3 regions of the Virgibacillus sp. Bac332 genome follow, and region 2 is predicted to be linked to each of the others. Evidence: riboswitches for the same ligand, from Rfam matches in the RefSeq annotation. Region 2 holds a riboswitch; each other region holds the start of a gene.

Region 1 (3,251 bases), 1.7 Mb from region 2:
TTTTGTTTTAGATGCTTCATCTAACAAAAACTTTTCAGCAATATACGTTTGGAGACAGCCAAAATTCCCACATGGACAATAAATTCCATAAGGATCAACGATAGTATGTCCGATTTCTCCTGAGAAGTTTCCTTCACCTCGATAGATTTCTCCTTTCTTTATTAACGCAGAACCTACCCCACTACCAAAACCAATCATTGCCATATACGCTTTTTTTGGTTCAGGATCACTAATATACTCAGCAAGCGCTTTCAATTTTAATTCATTGTCCACGAATACGGTAAAGCCTACTTTCTCTTCAACCATCTCTTGTAAAGGGATATTTTTCCAATCAAATTGCGCAGATAATTTCACCTCACCTTTGTCATTCTCAATAAGTCCTGGTAAGCCAATACAAACTCCAGCAATTTGATCCGATGTAAGATTTTCGTCGTCAATCATTTGTAATATATGGTCTGCTATAAATTGAACTGTTGCCACTGGATCTATTGATTGATAGTCAAAGTACTTCAGAATGGTTAACTTTCCTATAAAATTCATTAAACCGATCCGAATAACTTTCTGGTCAATTTCAACACCAATTGAGAATACAGAATGTTCATTTGGAATAAAATAAGTGGCCTTCCTGCCAATTCCTTCGCTAGACATATTCATCTCTCTTATTAGCTTATTTTCTTGTAATGATGCAACAATTCGAGAAGCAGAAGTAGGACTCATCGACGTTTGTTTGGCAATTTCGGCACGTGAGATCGGACCTTGATTAAGAATTATTTCTAAGACTAAACTTCTATTTTCTTTTTTTAAAAAATCTTGATTCTTAATTTTCATTTGATCACCTATTAACATCATGTAATTAATAACCAGAATTAAATGGCTTATTCCATTGATTTTTTACTATTTATTATATTTTTCCAGTATTTAACCAAATAGTTTCTCCTGTGAAGTTATTAATAGTATAGATTAGTTCGAAAAATTAGTCAACTAATTTTTAGAATGTTTTAACTAATTTATTTCTTGCGATATTTCGTATCTGCTATTATTTTCCACTTATCTTCAGATGAAACCATGTTATCTAAATGCTGTAAACTGTACATTGGAGTAAATCCCTAAGTTTCCCTTGACAAATAGCAAAAACAACTGTAATCTATTTTAAAAATTACATAAACTATTTTCTTATCCAGAGAGGTGGAGGGACTGGCCCTTTGAAGCCTCGGCAACAGACTTATAAAGAGAACTGTGCCAATTCCAGATGCTCGAAAGCATGCAGATAGGAAGAGTAACCGAATGATGTAAGCCTCTTCTTATTTAATTAGAAGAGGCTTTTTTCATCGAATGAAGGGATGGATATTATGTCACGAAGAAGCATTGAAACAGAATTAGTACAATTAGGAAATAAGAGTGATAAAGCTACTGGAGCAGTTAGCGCACCTATTTATTTGTCAACTGCCTACCAGCACCACGGACTGGGACAATCATCAGGCTATGATTACTCAAGAACGAAAAATCCTACAAGAACCTTACTAGAGGAAGGAATCGCTAAATTGGAATCCGCTGACAGTGGGTATGCTTGCAGTTCTGGAATGGCAGCCATTCAATTAGTATTCTCTCTTTTTAATGCTGGGGATGAACTCATTGTAACGAGTGATGTATACGGAGGAACGTACCGATTATTAGAGCATTACGCCGCTGCATATCAAATTCAGACAACATATACAGATTTCAAGAATGACGGAGAAACGCGGCGACTGATATCCTCGAAAACAAGAGCAATCTTTATTGAAACACCTACAAATCCCCTAATGCAAGAGATAGATATTGTAAAAGTTGCGGAATTAGCGCACCAATATAATGTACTATTAATTGTTGACAATACTTTTCTGACCCCGCTACTTCAACGGCCAATTGAGTCAGGGGCTGATATCGTCATTCATAGTGGCACGAAATACATTGGTGGTCATAACGATGTACTCGCTGGATTAGTAGTGGCAAAAGGTAAATCCTTGTCTGAAAAATTAGCCAATTACCACAATGCTTCAGGTGCTGTGCTATCACCTTTTGACTCTTGGCTATTAATTCGAGGATTAAAAACACTTGCGCTTCGGGTGGAAAAACATGAAGCCAATGCAAAGCTTATCGTATCCTTTTTGCAAGAGCATCCAATGGTTGATAATGTTCTATATCCAGGAAGAGGTGGTATGTTATCTTTTCGCTTACGAAAAAGTAAATGGATAGATCCTTTCCTTCAAAGTTTGAAGCTTATCATTTTTGCTGAAAGTTTAGGAGGGGTGGAAAGTTTTATTACTTATCCAGCAACACAAACTCACGCTGACATACCTAGAGATGAAAGAATAAAGCGTGGTGTTGACGACCAACTGCTACGGTTTTCAGTTGGAATTGAACAACCAAATGAATTAATAGAGGATTTAAAACAAGCATTAATTGAAGTGGATACATATGCTTATTAACCTACATTTGCTATAATAACGCATGAAGTGTTTATAAGAGAGTAGGTAACTACATGATATTAGTCATCGATAATTATGATTCATTCACATTTAATCTTGTACAATATATGAAGCAGCTAAACCAGCAAGTATATGTCGCTCGCAATGATGAAATCTCAATAGCAGACATTAAACGATTAAACCCATCTAGCATATTGCTCTCTCCTGGACCTGGAAACCCGGCTTCTGCAGGTATATGTCTAGAGATTGTAAGAAAACTGTATACGCTATATCCAATAATTGGAATTTGTTTAGGGCATCAAACGATTGCTCAAGCCTTTGGTGCTAGTATTGTAAAAGCCAAACAACCAATGCATGGTAAGGTTTCAATGATTACCCATGATCATAAAGGTATATTCAAAAAGCTTAAAAATCCGTTAGCTGTCACAAGGTATCATTCACTTATTGTTCAGGAGGCTACCCTACCTTCTTGCTTTGAAATAAGCGCAAAATCAGTTACAGGTGAGATTATGGCAATTCGCCATAAAACTTATCCAATAGAAGGAATTCAAGCTCATCCTGAAGCAATACTATCCGAACAAGGGCTACAGTTATTAGAGAACTTTTTCACACGAAAGGTTGGACAAATAGATGCATTCGCCAAAAAAACCACTCCTATTCTTTGACTTTGCCAATCATTTAGGTAATAAACAGCCCATGACCTTTAAAGATCCCATTACTATTATAACCACTACAAAGTTAGAAGAAGTAATACCTTGTATGCAATCTATTCAACAGTATATCGAA
Region 2 (3,251 bases):
TGAACCATAATAACGAGAATCCCTACGGTGATAATCATAACCAATGTATCAAAGCGTTGATATCCGTAAGTAATAGCTAAGTCGCCATGGCCTCCACCCCCTACTGCACCTGCCATGGCAGATGCACCTACGAGTCCAATGGTGGCAATCGTAATACCCAATAACAAGGAGCTAAGCGCTTCTGGAATAAGGAAGCGCATAATTATCTGTTTAGGTGTTGCACCCATAGCCTGTGCTGCCTCCATCACACCTGGATCAACCTCTAGTAGTGAATTTTCTATTAATCGAGCAATATATGGGCCAGCATATAAAATCATTGGAACAATAGCTGCCGCAGTTCCAATTGAAGTTCCAACTACCAAACGAGTAAATGGTATGACAGCAACCATTAAGATAATAAACGGAATAGATCGGAACACATTTATAATGGCATTTAATACGGTAAAAACTGCTTTATTTTCCCATAAATGACCTTTTCTTGTGACAACAAGTAAAATCCCTAAGATTAGACCAATTACAAACGAAAAAAGCAAGGAAACGCCAACCATTACAATAGTCTCCCATAATGCTTCCACAATTTGTTGACCATTAACTAACATCTGCTAGCACCTCCTTTACCGTTACCTTCTGTTGGTGAATATGCATGATAGCACGATTTATTTCATTTTCATCACCATCTAGTTTGACGATTAAATTGCCAAATGGTGTTCCCTGTAGCTCCGTAATACTGCCAAATAACACATTTACATCAACCGCATATTGCTTAGCAATTTCTGATAATAGCGGTCGTCCCGTCGATTCCCCAAGGAATACAATTCGATAAATTTTCTGACGTTGATCCAGCACTTTTAACAGCTCATATACGGATCTAGGAATATCATCATGCATCACAGACCGTACAAATTTATGTGCAATCTCTGTCTTTGGCTGTGCAAACACTTCGAATACGGAACCTGCTTCTACTACTTTCCCCTCATCCAATACCGCTACCTTATCGCAAATCTCGCGAATAACCCCCATTTCATGCGTAATAATCAAAATGGTTAGGTTATATTCTTCATTTATCTTCTTTAGCAGCTGTAAAATTGATTTCGTAGTTTCTGGATCTAGTGCTGAAGTTGCTTCGTCACATAATAATACCTTTGGCTTCGTAGCAAGGGCACGAGCAATTCCTACACGCTGCTTTTGTCCACCAGATAGTTGATCTGGATAATTATCTGCTTTATCTTTTAATCCAACAAACTCTAGTAGTTCTATAACCCGACGCTTCACTTCATCTTTTGGTACATTAGCAAGTAATAACGGCATCGCTACATTTGCGAATACTGTTTTAGCATTTAATAAATTAAAATGCTGAAAAATCATCCCGATGCTTCGTTTAGCTTCACGTAGATCCTTTGGAGAAAGGCTTAGCAAATCTTGATTATTAACCGTTACTTTTCCCGAAGAGGGACGTTCTAATAGGTTCACACAACGAATAAGGGAACTTTTCCCAGCACCACTAAAACCGATAACACCAAAGATTTCACCTTTTTCAATGTGCAAATTCACATCGTCTAATGCCTTTATTTGTTGTTGCTTTCCATTATAAATTTTACTTACACGTTCAAACGTAATCATGATGTATCACTCCTTTATGTCTGTACTAAAAATGCCTCTTCAGTTAAGAAGAGGCATCCATATACTATCCTCTTCTTATCTTTCAAGCTCTTAGCTTGCTGGATTTGGCACAGTACTTCATAGAGTCTGTTGCCGAGGTTTCAAAGGGCCAGTCCCTCCACCTCTCTGGATAAGAAGTTACGCTATAAAATTTTGTTCCGAATAAAAAAATCCCTCCTTGTTTGTAAGAAGAGATTTCCATATCTATTGGCGCTCTCTTCTTATTTTCCAAGCACAAATGACTTGTTGGATTTGGCACAGTACTTTGTAAAGTCCGCTGCCGAGGCTTCAAAGGGCCAATTCCCTCCACCTCTCTGAATAAGAAGTTTATATTTTGTAATTGATATATACAATACTACGCATGCGACATCCTGTCAATTACTATTTGAAAATTTTTTATAAACCTGTCATTTATTTTTCTAACCGTTTATTGCTTTCCTAAAAAAATTCTGTATAATTAGTCATAGTGATAATGATTCTCATTATCATCAATGGCGAAGGAGGTAATTATAATATGCAACATTTAGATATTACAGATGTAACTATTGTTGGTGGTGGACCAGCAGGTTTATATGCATCTTTTTATAGTGGCATGAGGGATTTATCAACTCGTATTATAGAATATCAACCAAAGCTTGGTGGTAAGGTACACGTATATCCAGAGAAAATGATTTGGGATGTAGGTGGATTAACTCCTGTAACTGGAGCTACCTTAATTGATCAAATGGCAGAGCAAGCATTGACATTCGATCCTGAAGTCATTCTCAACGAAAAAGTTACAAAAATAGAGAAAAATGAAGATAACCTATTTGTATTAACTTCCCATTCTGGTAATCAATATTTAAGTAAAACAGTAATTCTTGCAGTTGGTGGCGGTATATTAAATCCAATTAAAATTGATATTGAAGGTGCAGATCGATTTGAGGTAACAAATCTGCATTATACCGTACAAAGTCTTGAGCATTTCAAAAATAAAAACATTATCATATCTGGTGGGGGAAACTCAGCCATTGATTGGGCTAACGAATTAGAACCAATAGCTAAGCAGCTACATATGGTGCATCGTAAAAATGAATTTACAGGACATGAAGCACATATTTCGCAAATCATGAATTCTACAGCTAACATCCATTTTAATTCAACCATTGAGAAGTTGCATGCTAATGCACAAGGCGATCAAATCGAAGCCGTGGAAATACGAAACCACGAGACAAATCAAGAAGAAGAAGTGAAAACAGATGCGCTTATCATTAGCTATGGCTATGAACGAGAATTAACGTTTATTAAAGAAAGCCCTTTAAATATTGAAATAGAAAGGGATTTCTTTGTAAAAGGAACCTCGAAATCAGCTACTTCCATTGAAGGTCTTTATGCAGCTGGTGATATCCTATCGTTTGATGGGAAGGTACACTTAATTGCTGGAGCATTTGTAGATGCAGCGAATGCCGTTAATCAAGCAAAACTATTATTAGAACCTGATGCAACAGCAAAAGCAAGGGTATCTTCACATAACGATAAATTTAATTCAAGAAATAAAGCGCTATTAAGGCATCTATATCAAAAATCATAAGCTAAGGAGATTGAAAATGATT
Region 3 (3,251 bases), 120 kb from region 2:
CTTAGGCGGAAAATCGGTTACTAAATCTAAAACATCCCTTCCCTCAAGATACGACTTTAAATTTTCCTTATTGCTTGCTGTTAATAGATCGGTTAATGCTTCATTAGCAAATAATGTAGCTGCCTTTTCTACTAGTGGCTTCGTTAAAACCGTAATCTCAAAATGGGAAAGTAAAGCTTCTCGTAATGACCTAATTTCCCCCTGTTTATTCACAGATACAGTTTGTTCTGCATCCCAATTCATCGCCTTCATAAGTTGATCGACTAATACGGGGTCATTTTTCGGAAATATCCCTAAGCTATCTCCTGGTTTGAAGGTAAAGCCAGACCCATCAATGGACAATTCTAGATGGCGGGTTTGCTTATTGGAACCGCGACCACTTAAATTAATATTCTCCACAACCTCGGCCATAAATGGATTTGTTCTTGAAAAACCAGGTTGTTCGGAAACGAACGTGCCTGCCGTTTGTTGACCTGCTAGAACGGTATTGTCAACAACTTCAGATGACTGCTTTAAAACCCCGAGTACTCCCGTCATCCACTCAGACGCTTGCTCATCAAAATCCAAATCACAATCTACTCGGTCATATAGCCTCTCTCCACCTAATTCTTCTAGGCGTTTATCAAAGTCTTTTCCTGTTTGACAGAAAAATTCATACGACTCATCACCGAGCGCTAGCACTGCGAAACGCAAATGATCCAATTTAGGTGCTTTTCTGCTGTGAAGAAATTCATAGAAAGAGATCGCATTATCCGGTGGATCACCTTCTCCATGGGTTGCCGTTATAATTAATACATCCTCTGTCTTCTTTAATTTCTTTGGCTTAAAGTCATCAAGCGCGGAGCAAGTTACCAAAAAATTCGCTGCGTCTAGCTTTTCAGCCATCGATTCTGCTAATGAGCGGGCAGTCCCTGTCTCCGATCCATATAATACGGTTACTTCTCTCGGATCTGTGCCAGCATTCGTTGCTTGACTGACGGCTTGGGGGTCTGGATTACCAGATTGGACTTCTTTTGATATAAAAGCTGAAAGGTAACCACTTAGCCAAACCTTTTGATGATCCGTTAAAGTAGGTAACAGGAGATTTAATTGTTCTATTTGTTCGTGATTAAAAGGGCTATTTGTTACATTCAACGACAACACGTTCCACCTCACTATTAAGTTCTTTTTTATACCTATACAATCAAATACTTAGTATACCAATTAATTTACTAGGAATTAAACGAAATAAAAAAGATGAATACTCAGATCATCACGATTCGCTTTTATTAACCGTGGTATGCAAGCCACATTCCGTTTTCGTTTGCCCCGTCCATCTACCTGCACGTAAATCATCAGAGTCGGCTACTTGGGAGGTACAAGGAATACACCCAATACTTGGATAATTTCTATCATGCAGTTCATTATAGGGCAATTGTTGTTTTTGAATATAATTCCATACATCGTCCCAAGTCCAATAAATTAACGGACATATTTTAATGCTTTTAAATCGTTCATCCCTATTCACAAAGTCTGTTTTACTACGACTTGGTGACTGCTCTCTACGAAGTCCAGATATCCAAGCAGGTACCTTATCTAGTTCTTCTTCAAGAGGCTTGATCTTACGAATGAAACAACATTGATCTGGCTGTCGCTTCCACAAGGCCGAGCCATGCTTTGCTGCCTGTTCTTCCACTGTCAAATCAGGCTGCTTTAAGCGAATCCGCAAATCAGGGTACCTTTTTTTCACTTCATCGATGAGATCATACGTTTCTTGAAAATGTAACCCTGTGTCTAGAAAGACAATCTCTGCATCAGATTTCTCCTTTGCTATTAAATCAATTAGCACCATACCTTCTGCGCCAAAGCTACATGCATAAACGATGGAATCCCCATATTGCTCATATGCCCAACTTAAAATGGTAGAGGCTCCTTTCGTTTCATCCTCAGGGAGAAAATCTTTAAAAGGATCAACAGTAAAATCTTGATATGACAGCATATGACTTGTCACGCATTATCCCTCCTACGTTATTCTTAAAAATAAAGGCGTAAGGTCTAGGCAAACAAATGTACTGGAAATAGGCAGTGAGGTAAACATAAACATGCTATGAAAAACTCTTCCTATCCATGTGATAAGAAGAGTAATTTGTACGGTATCTTGCACTCTTCTTATCTATCAGACCATTGTCTGTAGGAATTGGCACAGTGTTAGAATAACCTGCTGCCGAAGCTTCAAAGGGCCTTTTCCCTCCACCTCTCTTGATAAGAATTAAAATCTATGACTGTATTGTTTGATATATTAAATGGTTTTCCAGAAAAAGTCAATGCCTTTTTCCAAAACATGAGAATAGTTTGATATTCATGTTATATACAAAAAACAAGCCAGATGTGACAATAAATTTTTTTAGATCATGAAAAGAATCACCTAAATGTGAACGTACTATTCTCCCAAAAGCATGTGTATTCTAATATGCTTATGATAATGCTTTTAACCCGGTAACTCCAATAATAATCGCAATCAAACTAGCAATTCGATACTTATTCGTAGATTCACCAAAGAAAATCATGTTCATCAATACCGCACCGGCCGTTCCAATGCCAATAAACACAGAATATGCCACACTTACAAGTAAATACGAGAAGGATGCATATAAAAAGATGAATGAACCACCTAATCCACCAATATAAAGCAGTCCATTTCGTATAGTCTTCTGTTGACTATAGAGACGTAAACCTAAGACACCTAACATTTCAAATACAGATGCACTCGCAATAAATAACCAACCCATTAGGATTGAACCCCCTTTGTCGCTTCAGACTGTTCCGGTTGATCAGAAAGTTTTAAGCCAATAACCCCTAGAACTAGAATCAACATAAAGAACATTTTTCCTACATTTAAACTTCCACCAAACAAGTAAATATCCATGATGGCTGTACCTACTGTTCCCGCAGCAGCAAATATCGCATATACGGTACCTGTTGGTAGATTTTCACAAGCTTTAGACAGGAAATGGAGATCTAAAAGGATAGCTCCTATGATTAGGACCCAATGCCACCAAGCGTTAGCGGTATTAAATCCATAGATCCAGATCAATTCAAAAACACTCGTTAATACAACATATATCCATGATTTATTCATTTCTGTATTTCATCCTTTATCACATGACTGACTTTCAGTCATTATATTTTTAGAAAACCTGAGCAAAATTCGCTCAGTCCTTATCACTACATGCTCAGATTTACGCTCCCTCTAGTAGCTATTATGGAATAAT

The links. A riboswitch is a leader RNA that binds a small molecule or an ion and turns the genes downstream of it on or off. The one in region 2 is predicted to bind S-adenosylmethionine.
Region 1: it holds a riboswitch for S-adenosylmethionine, as region 2 does, so the genes downstream of both, D9782_RS13180 (methionine biosynthesis PLP-dependent protein) here and D9782_RS04900 (methionine ABC transporter ATP-binding protein) in region 2, are expected to answer to the same signal.
Region 3: it holds a riboswitch for S-adenosylmethionine, as region 2 does, so the genes downstream of both, D9782_RS04350 (phosphoadenylyl-sulfate reductase) here and D9782_RS04900 (methionine ABC transporter ATP-binding protein) in region 2, are expected to answer to the same signal.

The regions. Positions count from the first base shown of each region.
Region 1 covers NZ_CP033046.1:2,772,253-2,775,503, reverse strand. The annotation lists gene D9782_RS13185 (ROK family transcriptional regulator) at 1-849, opposite strand, end outside; SAM riboswitch class I at 1,171-1,274, shown strand; gene D9782_RS13180 (methionine biosynthesis PLP-dependent protein) at 1,350-2,465, shown strand; gene D9782_RS13175 (anthranilate synthase component II) at 2,519-3,130, shown strand; gene pabB (aminodeoxychorismate synthase component I) at 3,096-3,251, shown strand, end outside.
Region 2 covers NZ_CP033046.1:1,044,363-1,047,613, reverse strand. The annotation lists gene D9782_RS04905 (methionine ABC transporter permease) at 1-599, opposite strand, end outside; gene D9782_RS04900 (methionine ABC transporter ATP-binding protein) at 589-1,620, opposite strand; SAM riboswitch class I at 1,693-1,796, opposite strand; SAM riboswitch class I at 1,878-1,984, opposite strand; gene D9782_RS04895 (NAD(P)/FAD-dependent oxidoreductase) at 2,174-3,229, shown strand; gene D9782_RS04890 (ABC transporter substrate-binding protein) at 3,246-3,251, shown strand, end outside.
Region 3 covers NZ_CP033046.1:927,215-930,465, forward strand. The annotation lists gene D9782_RS04345 (assimilatory sulfite reductase (NADPH) flavoprotein subunit) at 1-1,140, opposite strand, end outside; gene D9782_RS04350 (phosphoadenylyl-sulfate reductase) at 1,253-1,978, opposite strand; SAM riboswitch class I at 2,146-2,248, opposite strand; gene D9782_RS04355 (DMT family transporter) at 2,454-2,768, opposite strand; gene D9782_RS04360 (DMT family transporter) at 2,768-3,118, opposite strand.